Thiocapsa rosea: one gene and its partner. The protein of the gene in region 1 interacts with the protein of each later gene in a pairwise test. Links are inferred from orthologs where the notes say so. Each region holds a gene or a part of one and is shown on either strand. Other genes may lie near its edges.

Evidence for each region.
Region 2: the proteins of BDD21_RS18960 (region 1) and BDD21_RS19925 interact in binary tests that used the Escherichia coli proteins (3 or more experiments, as listed by UniProt). The link is inferred for Thiocapsa rosea from one-to-one orthologs.

The regions. Positions count from the first base shown.
Region 1 is NZ_RBXL01000001.1:4,232,182-4,238,458, forward strand. What follows is about bases 1,087-3,992. They hold BDD21_RS18960 (assimilatory sulfite reductase (NADPH) flavoprotein subunit), read right to left. Parts: upstream 3,499-3,992; coding sequence 1,675-3,498; downstream 1,087-1,674. Other genes in these bases: cysI (assimilatory sulfite reductase (NADPH) hemoprotein subunit), read right to left, coding at 1,087-1,678; BDD21_RS18965 (LysR family transcriptional regulator), read left to right, coding at 3,668-3,992. Also shown: more of cysI, read right to left, coding at 1-1,086; more of BDD21_RS18965, read left to right, coding at 3,993-4,714; BDD21_RS18970 (hypothetical protein), read left to right, coding at 5,224-5,685; BDD21_RS18975 (MFS transporter), read left to right, coding at 5,743-6,277. UniProt on the Escherichia coli protein: Component of the sulfite reductase complex that catalyzes the 6-electron reduction of sulfite to sulfide. This is one of several activities required for the biosynthesis of L-cysteine from sulfate.
Region 2 is NZ_RBXL01000001.1:4,459,146-4,465,259, forward strand. Bases 2,004-4,746 are described here. They hold BDD21_RS19925 (MOSC domain-containing protein), read right to left. Parts: upstream 3,925-4,746; coding sequence 3,082-3,924; downstream 2,004-3,081. Other genes in these bases: BDD21_RS19915 (heme lyase CcmF/NrfE family subunit), read right to left, coding at 2,004-2,512; BDD21_RS19920 (hypothetical protein), read left to right, coding at 2,885-3,121; BDD21_RS29260 (DUF4202 family protein), read right to left, coding at 3,929-4,258. Outside these bases: BDD21_RS19910 (cytochrome c-type biogenesis protein), read right to left, coding at 1-474; more of BDD21_RS19915, read right to left, coding at 506-2,003; BDD21_RS19940 (MIP/aquaporin family protein), read left to right, coding at 5,004-5,735; BDD21_RS19945 (SCO family protein), read left to right, coding at 5,886-6,114.

The DNA of each region.
Region 1 (6,277 bases):
GGAAGTCCTCCGCAGGATTCACGACCGGACGGACGATCCCGTCGCGGATCAGATAGTCGCCGAAGCGCTCGCCGGGTTTGCGGCCTGCGGCGTAGCGCCCGAGCAGGGTGTCGATCTCGGCCAAGATGGCGATCTCGTCGAGGTTCTCGCGGTAGAGCCGGTTGAGCCGGGTGCCGATCCCGTCGCCGCCGAGCATCAGGTTGTAGCGCCCCGGCCCTTTGCCGACGAGTGCCAGCTCGGCGAGATAGGGCCGCGCGCAGCCGTTGGGGCAACCGGTGATGCGGGTCACGATCTCCTGATCCGCGACGCCGTGCTTGGCCGTCAGCCGCTCCACCTGCGCCAGGAAATCCGGGTAGTAGCGCTCGGCCTCGGCCATCGCCAAGGGGCAGGTCGGCAGCGCGACGCAGGAGATGCCGTTCAGACGCAGCGGCGAATGTTCTTCGGCCAGTAGACCGTGCTCGCGTGCCAAGGCATCGATGTCCGCCTTGCGGACCTCGGGCACGCGGGCGACGATCAGATTCTGGTTCGGGGTGATGCGGAAGTCTCCCTGATGAATCCGGGCGATCTCGCGCAGACCTGTCATGGGGCTGTGGCCCGGGCCGTCGATCAGGCGTCCGCTCTCGATATAGAGGGTGAGGTGCCATCGGTCGTCCTGACCCTTGACCCACCCGTAACGGTCCCCTTGATCGGTGAAGCGGACCGGCCGTGCGGGTTCGAAGCGGATCCCGGCCCGTCGCTCGACCTCAGCCCGAAAGGTCTCGAGCCCCATGCGTTCGATGGTGTACTTAAGTCGTGCCTGACTGCGGTTGAGCCGATCGCCGAAATCACGTTGGACGGTGACCACGGCCTCGGTGACCGCCAGTGTCCGGTCCGGCTCGACGAAACCGAGGACGTCGGCCAGTCTCGGGAAGGTGGCGGTGTCCCCGTGGGTCGCGCCCATCCCTCCGCCGGCCGAGACGTTGAAGCCGATCAGGCGCCCGCCCTCCGCGATGGCAACGAAGCCCAGGTCGTTGGAATAGACGTCGACATCGTTGTGCGGCGGCACTGCTACGGCGGTCTTGAACTTGCGCGGCAGATAGGTCTTGCCGTAGATGGGTTCGACATCCTCGCCGCCGCCGACCTGCTCGCCGTCGAGCCAGATCTCGTGATAGGCGCGGGTCTGCGGCAGCAGGTGTTCGCTGATCCGCTTGGCCCAGTCGTAGACATCCCGATGCAGCACGGATTCGACCGGGTTCGGGTTGCAGAGGACGTTGCGGTTCACATCGCCGCAGCCTCCGATCGAGTCGATCATGACCTTGTTGATCCCGCGAATGACCGACGTGATGTCGCGCTTGAGGATCCCGTGGTACTGGAAGCTCTGGCGCGTGGTCAGGCGCAGACTGCCGCCGGCCAGCTCGCGGCCGATGCCGTCGATCGCCAGCCATTGCGCCGGGGTGCAGACGCCCCCCGGCAGACGTGCTCGCAGCATGAAGCCGAAATAGGGCTCGAGATACTGCTCGCGTCGTTCTTGGCGGCGGTCGCGATGGTCCTGTTGATAGAAGCCGTGGAACTTGCTGATCTGGGTGTCGTCCGGGCTCATGGCGCCGGTCAGCGTGTCGGCCAGGCTCTCGGCGAGCGTGCCGCGGAGATAGTTGCTCCGGGCCTTGATCCGCTCGTTCTCGTGGATGGGTTCGCTCATGCGTAGAGGTCTCGGTGGTAACGCGCCTCGCGGCGCAGAGTGTCGACACGGGCTTGCGCGGCGTCGGGGGCGAGCCCGGCCTCGGTGGCGAAGATGTCCACGAGTGCGGAATCCACGGCCTGTCCCATGGCGGTCGCACCGCACACGTAGAGATGCGCCCCCGCGTCGAGCCAGCGCAGGATCTCCTTGCCTTCTTCGCGCAGACGCTGCTGCACATAGAGTTTTTGCTCGCCGTCGCGCGAGAAGGCGAGGCTGACGCGATCGAGCCGCCCGGCCTTGCGGTGGGCTTGCCAGTCGAGCTGATAGAGAAAATCGCGATGGAAGTGCCGGTTGCCGAAGATCAGCCAGTTGCGGCCCCGATCACCGTTGGCGGCACGCTGTTGCAGGAAGGCGCGATAGGGTGCGACACCCGTCCCCGCGCCGATCATGATCAGCGGTGTGTCGCCGTCGTCCGGCAGACGGAAGGCGTCGTTTTCGGCGACATAGACACGGACCGGCGCCTCGCGTGCGAGCCGCTCGCTTAAGAACCCGGAGGCCGCGCCCAGATGTTCTCGGCCATGCGCCTGATAGCGCACCACCGAGACGGTGAGGTGGACCTCGTCTTCGTATTCGGCTTGGCTCGATGCGATCGAGTAGAGCCTCGGCTGGAGCGGACGCAGCAGCGCGACCAGCGCGGGCGCCTCGATGCGGGCCGGATGGTCCGAGATCAGATCGATGAGCTGGCGCTCTCCCGAATAGGCGCGCAGCCGTGCCCCATCCGCCGCCAGCGTCTTCAGCTCCGGGGCATCCGTCAGCTCGGACCAAGCGCGTACCGTCGTCGGATGCAGTTGGGTCAGCTCGAGCCGCTCGATCAGGGCGCGGCGCAGGTCCAGCTCCTCGTCGCCGGCGCCACCGACGCCGACGCCGAGCTGGATTCGGGTCTCGCCGTCGAGGCCGACGCCGGCCAGGATCGCATCGGCGAGCGCCGGATCGTTGCTGACCCACACCCCGAGGGCGTCGCCCGGCCGGTAGTGCAGGGCGTCGGGATCGACCGCAAGGGCCAGATGGCGGACGTCCGCGATGGCGTCTTGCGTGGTGATCCGGCGGTTCTCCAGCAGGGTTGCGGGGTAGGGGTTGTCCTTGTCGTAAGGGCGGGTCTCGTTCTGGCTCTGCTCTTGATAGGCCCGCAGACCCGGCATCGTCACGACATTGCTGGCTTTTCGCGGCGCGAGTGCGTTCAGCCGATCCAAGGCATCCGTCGCCCAGCGCTCGGTGTGCGGTCGGTAGTCCAAATCGCAGCATTGCAGCGGCAGGATGCGCTGTGCGCCAAGCTCCGCAAGGCGGCGATCGAAGTCCACCGCGGTCCGGCAGAAGTGCTCGTAGCTCGAGTCGCCCAGACCCAGCACGGCGTAACGCAGTTGCTCCAGGCGCGCCGCGCCCTGATCCTGGATGAAGGCATGCAGTGCATAGGCGCTTTCCGGCGGCTCGCCCTCGCCGTGGGTGCTCACGACCAGCAGGACCCACCGCTCCTTGGTCAGCTTGCGCGGACTGAAATCGCCCATGGAGATGACCCGGACGTCCATCCCCTGATCGATCGCCTGCGATCCGAGCTGCTCGGCCACGCCTTTCGCGTTGCCGGTCTGAGAGCCGTAGAGGATCGTGATCGTCTCGACCGCCTTCGGCTCGGCGGGCGCGGGAAGACTCCTGCCGCCGATGCCGGCGAGGTAGCCGCTGACCCAGGCGATCTGAGTCGGCGACATATCCTTCAACGCAACCTGCAGGGCGCGGATCTGATGCTCGTTCACCGGGCTGGTCAACGCATTTAACTGTGAAAGGGCCATCGGTCGAGATCCCCTGGCATATGTCGTGCTTTTTGTCAGTCCGGTTCGCTTCGCCCCGGCTCGGAGTCTGACTCGCTCGGGCCGGTAAGCCCGCTTCGGCACAAAGTCTAGGCAGAGGGCAGAGGCGATATGAAATGATCATTCATGCGTCGTTATCACGAGCAATGATATGGAACTACGCCAACTGCGTTCCCTGGTGACCTTGGTGGAGGTCCGGTTCAACGTAAGCCGAACGGCCGAGCGTCTTCATCTGGTGCAATCGGCCGTAACCCAGCATCTCAAGCAGCTCGAGGCGGAACTCGGCACGCGGCTGTTCGTGCGCCACGGAAAGCGTCTGGTCGGGTTGACCGAGGTGGGTGAGCAGGTCTTTCGGCACGCCTGCGAGGCGTTGCGCCAGACCGGCAATATCGCTGCGGTGGGTCGCGATCACCTGGAGGAGGATCGGGGCGTGCTGCGCCTGGGCGCGACCCACACCCAGGCCCGCTATGTGTTGCCGCCGGTGATCCGACGCTTTGCCGCGGCTTATCCCGCGGTCGAGCTGCAGATCCATCAGGGCACGCCGGGGCAACTGGTCGACATGGTGCTGCGCGATCTGGTGGATCTGGCGATCTGCACCGAGGCACTGGGCGAGGAGATCGCGCTGCACACCGTCCCCTGCTATCGCTGGAACCGCTGCCTGATCGCGCCGCGGTCGCACCCCTTGCTCGGGCACAGGGTCGTCACCCTCGCCGACCTGTGCGAACACCCGATCATCACCTACGTGTTCGGGTTCACCGGAAGCGGAAGTTTCAGCGAGACCTTCTCCAAGGCCGGACTGCACCCGAAGGTGGTCCTGAGTGCTGCGGATACGGACGTCATCAAGACCTATGTGCGCGAAGGACTCGGCGTGGGCATCATCGCCGCCTTGGCCTACCAGCCCAAGGAGGATGCCGATCTCGGGACGCACGATCTGAGCGATCTATTCCCGTGGGAGGTGACCAAGATCGCCTATGCACGGGACAAGTACCTGCGCAAATACCACCAGCACTTCGTCGACATCTTCAAGGCCGAGACCTCCGGCCGGACAGGCGAAACGGGCGTATCGGCGCGGTTCGACGGGCGCCTTGCGCCGGGTTCCGCGGGTCAATTCCCGGCCCGTGCCGAGGTCGTGGGTCGGGGTCTGAGCCTCGACTCTGTCCCCGTCGCCACCTCCGCACGCGGCCCGATCGAGCGCTAAGCCGAGCGCTCGCCGAGCGGCGGCCCTCGCGACCTGCCGTTGATCCGCGGGTCATTCGCCGAGGATCCCCTTCCGCCGAGACATTGTGTCCGGATCCGGGTCTCGGGGTGGGTCGTTTTGTCTCACCGCGATCTGCCGTGGCCCCCGAGGTCATCAGTCCTGCGCCTGCTCCTCGCCGGGGAAAAGGTCCGCCGCCCCGCCTCTCGGGTCCCGAGCACAGGCCACCGAAGTCCGGATTTGGCCCGTAAATCACCTACCGTCGCTGATGAATCCAGGCGGTGCGGGATCGACTAATATCCTGACTGCGCATCAGGCTGCAGCCGCATCCATTCCGAGGGCATGCCTGTCCACCTCGTACCTGACTCGAATCGGGATTGGCGCGTCTATTGCAAAGTGCGACTTGCCGCCGTTTCACATGAGGCGGTGCGAACGGGCCGTCATCGAGCGCATCGGATCCCGAATCCTCGGGGAATGTTTTCAAACGCCGCCATCCATTCCAGGAGAGACCTATGTCCGAGACCATTGCAGGATCTCATCCCGGCGTGTCCTCGCCGCCGCGACCCTCGCTCGTCCCGCTTATTGTCGGCACCGCAGCGGCCGTGGCGCTGTCTTCCTACTTTCTATTCGACACCCTGATCCTACGGCAGCCGGTCACCCAGACCACGGCGACCGGCAAGAACTATGTCCTTCGCTTCTACGAGCCGACTCAGTCTGCCCCGCATCTCAAGGCATCCGGCGCCCGGCTGATTGCGTCGATCACAAAAGCGAAGGAGGACGCGGTTGCTCTGCGCACCGAGATCGCCGAACGCATGGCCCGCGAGCAGGAATTTCGATCCGAGTTGACCGGCCTACAAGAGCAATTGGCATTGGCCGAGCGAATGCTCGCCGATCTCAAACTGGACATCGAGGAGTTGCCGCAAGCCTTCAATGATGCGTATGCACTCAGGGGTACGCCTACAAAAGTCCCCTAAGGATTCCGCATCCATCGCAGGCCGATCTTCGAGCACGATATTCGCGAGGAAACGCAGATGACCGCAATCGCTCAAGCAGACGGTCCCAAGCTCAAGTTTGGGCGAGGGCGTTGGATCGACGGATGGAATCCCGAGAACGAGATTCAATGGGAGAACTCCGGAAAAAAGATCGCACGTCGCAATTTGGTGTGGTCCATGTTCGCCGAGTTCCTGGGCTTCGCGATGCTTGCGGTTTGGGGCATGGTCGTCCCGCGGCTTCCGGATGCCGGGTTTGCCTACAATGCCGACGAGCGTTTTTGGCTGATTGCCATGCCGGGACTCTTCGGCGCCCTGATGCGGTTCGCCTACACCTTCACCGTTCCTCGATTCGGCGGACGTAACTGGACCATCACCTCGGCCTTATTGCTGATGATTCCTGCCTCCGGGCTCGCGTGGGCGGTCACCAACCCCGATACGCCCTTCTGGCTCATGCTCATCATCGCCACGACGGCCGGGTTGGGCGCGGGCAACTTCACCTCATCGATGGTCAATATCTCCTTCTTCTATCCGGAGCGTCAGAAGGGAGCAGCCCTAGGTCTCAATGCCTCGGGCG
Region 2 (6,114 bases), 230 kb from region 1 along the record:
CGTCTTGCCGTCGTGATTGGCGAGCATGTCCTTCAGTCGCAGGCGGTCGTCTTCGCTCAGTTCGGCGTCCGGCGCGGAATTCTTGCGCAGCAGTGCGCGTACCATGAACACCGCACCGATTCCGATCAGCACGAATGGCCCGAACCAGAGGATGTACGTGGAAGGTTTCAAGGGTGGGTCGTAGAGGACAAAGTCGCCATAGCGTGCGATCAAAAAGTCGAGAATCTCGTCTTCTGACTGGCCGGCGCGCATCATCCTATAAACTTCGTTGCGCAGGTCCTGGGCCAGCTCCGCCTTGGACCCGGCAAGGGACTCGTTCTGGCAGACCAGGCACCGCAGCTTGCTGATCAGCTCGCGAAACTCCGCCTGCTGCTCGGGACTGTCGAAGGTGAACTCCTCAAGCGTGAAGGCACCGGCGGTCAAGCTGGTTAGGAGCAGGATTGACAACAGGAAGGACTTAATCAGTGCTGGCATGGCGATTTCGTACGCGTGCTTCTGTCATCACTCAGGCCCTCGCCGCGATGCCGCCGACGGGCGCTGTGGAGCGTGAACGCGCGGTCCGATAACGCGGATCGCTGACGGCCAGCATGCCGCCAAGCGCCATCAGTATCGCGCCGAGCCAGATCCATCGGACATAGGGTTTGTAGTACAGGCGCAGCGCCCAGTCACCGTCTCCCACATGCTCGCCGAGCGAGATATAGATGTCGCGGAACAAACCCGCATCAATGGCGGCCTCGGTCATTGGCATGCCGCCGCCTAGATAGGACCGCTTCTCCGGATAGAGTTCGGTGATCTGCTTGTCGCCATCATAGACTTTGAAGTGGCCTCGGTCGGCCATGTAATTCGGTCCGGGGGCCTTTTCGGCACCAAGGAATTCGAACCGGTAGCCGGCCAATTCGTGGCTGTCCCCCGGTGACAGACGTACGTCTTCCTCAACCTCGAAATTGGACACCATGGTCACGCCGACGATGAACACGGCGACGCCCATGTGGGCGGTCACCATGCCGTAGAAGCGACGTCCGTTGCCGCGCAGATCAGCAATCCAACCGTCGAAGCCGCGCTTGTTCTTGAGCCGGTCGCGGACGATGGTGGCATGCGAGAACAGCAACCAGGCTCCCAGCGCGACACCGATGGGTACCCAGAAATGGCCACCGCTGAACACCGGCAGCGCCGAGATTGCGAGCACGACGACGCTGAGCGCGAAGGCGATCCAGAGCGTCTTGATGAGTCGGCCGGGTTCGTCGTGCTTCCAGCGAGCCGCGGGGCCGATGCCGAGGAGGATCCCCAGGAAAGGCGCCAATGCCAAAAACATTTGATTGAACCAGGGGAATCCGACCGAGATCTTCCCCCAGCCGAAGGCCTCGTAGATCAGCGGCGCCAGGGTGCCGAACAACACCAGCACCGCAAAGGCGACGAACAGCAGATTGTTGCCGAGCAACGCGCTCTCGCGCGACACCAGATCGAAGCGCCCGCCTTCGGATACTTCCGGCGCACGCCAGGCATAGAGTGCCAGGGAGCCGCCGACGACGATGCACAGAAAGATCAGGATGAACAGTCCGCGCTCCGGATCCGTGGCAAAGGCATGGACCGAGGTCAGTACGCCAGAGCGAACGAGAAAGGTGCCGAGCAGGCTCAAGGAGAACGCGAAGATGGCCAACAACAGGGTCCAACTCTTGAAGGCACCGCGCTTTTCGGTGACCGCCAGCGAGTGAATCAACGCGGTGCCGACGAGCCAGGGCATCAGCGATGCATTCTCGACCGGGTCCCAGAACCACCAGCCGCCCCAGCCGAGCTCGTAGTACGCCCACCAGGAGCCGAGTGCGATTCCGATGGTCAGAAACACCCAGGCCACCGTCGTCCAGGGGCGTGACCAGCGTGCCCAGGCGGCGTCGAGCTGCCCGCCGATCAGCGCTGCGATGGCGAAGGCGAAGGCCACCGAGAAGCCGACATAGCCCATGTAGAGCATGGGCGGGTGGATGGCGAGACCGAAGTCCTGGAGCAGCGGGTTCAGGTCACGACCCTCCGGCGGTATCGGGAAATGGCGCTCGAACGGATTGGAGGTGAACAGCATGAATAGCAGGAACCCGATCGCGATCATTCCCTGCACCGAGATCACCCGCGCCACCACTGCCAGAGGCAGATTCTTGCTGAAGGCGGCGACCGCCGCGCCCCAGGCTGCCATGAACAACACCCAAAGTAACAGCGACCCTTCATGGCCGCCCCAAACCGCTGAAACCTTATAGATCTTAGGGAGTAGGGTGTTCGAGTGCTGGGCGACATACAGCACCGAGAAGTCGCTGGCCAGAAACGCCTGTACCAGGCAGGCGAAGGCGATGATCAAAAACGTGAACTGCCCGTACGCCAGTGGACGCGCCATGGTCATCCAGGGGCGATTCCCGGTTCCGGTACTGGCCCCGTTGCCGGCGAGCGAGCCGGCCAACGGGAAGGAAGCCTGGAGGACGGCGATGACGAGCGCGAGGATCAGTGCGACATGTCCGAGTTCCGGGATCATTGGGCAACGCCTCCGGATTTCAGCTGTTGAGCGGCCGACTCGGCAACCCCCTCGACATGGGCGGTCTGCAGCGTGTCGGCGACCTCTGGGCGCATGTATGTATGACTCGCCATGCTTGCTAAACCGCGTCCAGAGCGAAATGCGTCATTATTGCGTCATTATCATGAGCACGATCGATGCCATGTAATCATCAACGCAACGGATCGCTTACTGGCGGCCGGTGACGCATTGGAGGCAAGCGGCCCGAGTCGTTTCTTGAGTCGTGAGGCAGAAGCGCATCGCCGCGGTGCCGGCTCGAACGCCGAGACAAAATGGTCGCGAAATGAGTTGACCAATGGGTCAAATTGTCGTGCCTACGTGCCCAATGTCTCGATGGCATTGCCGCGGAACGATCGCGGGCACCGCCTTCCCCAGTCCGAGCGACTCGTGGGCCTGGCCTGGATAATCCAGGTCGACGAGCACCTCTTGCTCGAGAGCCATGCCCGCCGGGCCGCGCGGTTCTGCAGAGGGTGGACGAACACGCAGAAGAACCTACTCAGCACCTTCACTCCGGCCGCATGGCTACAGATTCAGGTCGGCGCCGACAAGGTCTGCATCCCCGCGCTCTGATCTGTTTCGACGACCTGGATCACATCTCCGACCCGAAGTCGTCCTGTGCTCTTGGGGATCACTAGAGCGCCAAACCACACAGCGCCATCCCACTGACGATAGGATGCCAGGGTCTTCAAAGGTTCTTTGCCTTTTCTCGAAGAGCCTTCCTCGATCGTCGTAACCACGCAGCGATCACAGAGTTTCGGCACGGTGCACCTCGTCGAACCGATTGTGATCTTCTTCCAGGTGTCCTCTGCGAAAGCGTCAGCGTCCTTCACGACGACATTCGGTCGAAAGCGCGACATCGGGATCGGTTGGTCGAGACGGGCGTTGAGATCAACGAGTGATTGTTCCGATGTGAGAAGCAGGGGATACCCGTCAGCGAAGCTCACCTGATCACCTGGATCCGAACGAGCTGCATTCACTTGCCTGAGCGCGGGATCGGGCATGTACACCAGCTCCACGTCACGCCCTAAAAATGCGCTGAACCACGAGGAACCATTGGGGAGAGTTTTCGCCTCAACGGTATCCCGCCAGACGGTGCTGATCCTGAGTTCGCCGAACAGCTCCTCGCCGGGCTCTGCGGGGAGAGCGAAGTCACCAGCGCCCGGCGCGAAGACGCGGAAGTCCTCGCCGCGGGAGTTGACCACGACTTGGGCGAGGCGAGGTTCTTCACGACGCGTGACGAAGCGACCGGACGCATCGACGATCATGTACCGTCGGTCGTGGCGAAGCCCCCCCGGGACCACCTCAACCTCCGTGAGACCGATCCCACCGCATGACTTGATGGGATAGATGAAGAGCCCGCTGACGTGAGTCACAGGATCAATCTCCGCTCAGAACTCGCCCAACGCGTACTTGTGCACCTCCGGCGAGTGGCAACTGGAGCGCCAGCTCATGACCCCGTTCGCTCATTTCGCGCCACGACTTCTGGACGACGCCGACGACCCTCACGTCGTCGTGCTTTGCCGCAGACTCCGCAAACTCATGCTCCAAGAAGTACAAGCACACGGCATCCCCCATAGTTTGGCTGTTCGGATTCGTTTTCAGTCCCTCTTTGAATCGGACGTGAAGGCTGCAGCGGACGACCAGATTCTCAACTTTGCAGTCCTTGGGGTCAATCGCCGTTGTGGCGATCTTCAAGGCGCGCCCCATGGCTGGGAGGTTGACCTCAAGGCCGCAAGACCTTCCAGTGCAATGCCTGCCATCACCAGACCTCGCTGATCGCCGGGACCCTGTTCGAAGGAACCACACTGGGACTGACCGTCTGGTTCCCGGCGATCTATCTCATCGGCGCGGCGAAGACCGGGCTCTCGGCGTTGGCGTCGAACCGCGACCTCGCGGGGCTTACCTCAGCTTCGATTTCAGCAAATATGCCGAGCGCTACCTCGGCACGATCACCTATTGCTTCAATGGCCGCTTAGATCCACTGCAATGCCACCGAGACATCGGGCACGTAAGCGCGACATTTTGTTCCATTGGCCAACTCATTTCGCGGCCATTTTGTCTCTGCGTCCGAGGCGGCACCGCGGCGATGCGCTTCTACCTCACGACTCAAGAAACGACCCCGGTGGCTTGTCTCCAATGCGTTACCGGCCGCCAGCGAGCGATCCGTTGCGCTGATGAGTAGATGGCATCGATCGTGCTGGTGATGAAGCGGGCCAGTCATCAATGCCAATGCAGAGTGCTACACAGCGAAACATGTAAATATTCGCACAATCTCTCGAGATCAATCTCCTGAGAGTTATGCCGAATTTGATGGCAGAGCAGCCAAGACGTTTGTCGTTGACCCGCACGGTATGTCTGCATAATCGACTTCGATTAATCTTGAGTAACCACTGTATTTATACCGCTACTCAAGCTTAACGTCTCTTCAACAATTCAGCATGGAATAGTTCATATGAAAAAAGAATACGCTTCCGAGTTTATCGGCACGTTCGCTCTAGTCTTTTTTGGTTGTGGCGCTGTTGCCATTAATCAATTAAGCAACGGGGCCCTTGGTTTGATTGGTATATCGGTTGTATTTGGGCTCGTTGTAATGACCATGGTTTATACTTATGGTCATACTTCTGGTGCTCATATTAATCCTGCTGTTACTGTAGCGCTGGCTTTTGCAAAAAAATTCAATAAAGACGACGTTCTGCCTTATATTGGCGCACAATGTGCAGGAGCCATATCTGCAAGCCTACTTCATTTAATCATTCTTAAACCGCTATTCATAATGCAGAGCATCCCAGAGAAAATGTCTTACGGAGTTACCCAGCCTTTGGATGGTAGCTTCCTAACAGCTTTTACAGTCGAAGCCATTCTTACTTTCTTTTTAATGACCGTCATCCTAGGCTCCGCTGTCGACAAAAAAGCAGCCGGGAAATTTGCCGGCATCGTAATAGGTGCAACTGTGGCATTTCTAATAATGTTCGGCGGTCCGATCACAGGTGGCTCACTGAACCCGGCAAGAAGTCTTGGCCCAGCGCTAGTCTCAGGTGAACTCTCTCACATCATTGCTTATTTAATCGGCCCGATTACCGGGTCCATTGGTGCAGTAGTTCTTTACGCTAAATTAAACAGTTTGGATGAACAGCCGAACCAGGTGTCCCGTAATGAACCGGATCTTGAACAGTCAACGAATTAACGGAAACTAAAATCAGCCGGCCGGCCATCTCGATGCTGTCAAGCTCAAGGTGATATCTGTACCGAAAATGCGGGTTTTTCGGCACTCCTATTCGCCGAAAATCGTGAAGTTCTCTGTCGGCAGGTAGCGCATCCCGATAGGACTGTAAACATGGCAAATAATCTGAAAACTTTACGCAATCTACTGCTACTCACCCTGGCATTGCTGGGGGGGATTGTTACGGCGGCATCTCTGATGTCGCCACGTAATGCAGATTCGGACCAGCCTCCTCTGCATAGACTGGGCGGTGATTTTACCCTCCAAAGCCTCAGTGGAGCGACTTCATTATCAGATTTCAAAGGCAAAGTGTCTGCACTCTACATCGGTTACACCCACTGCC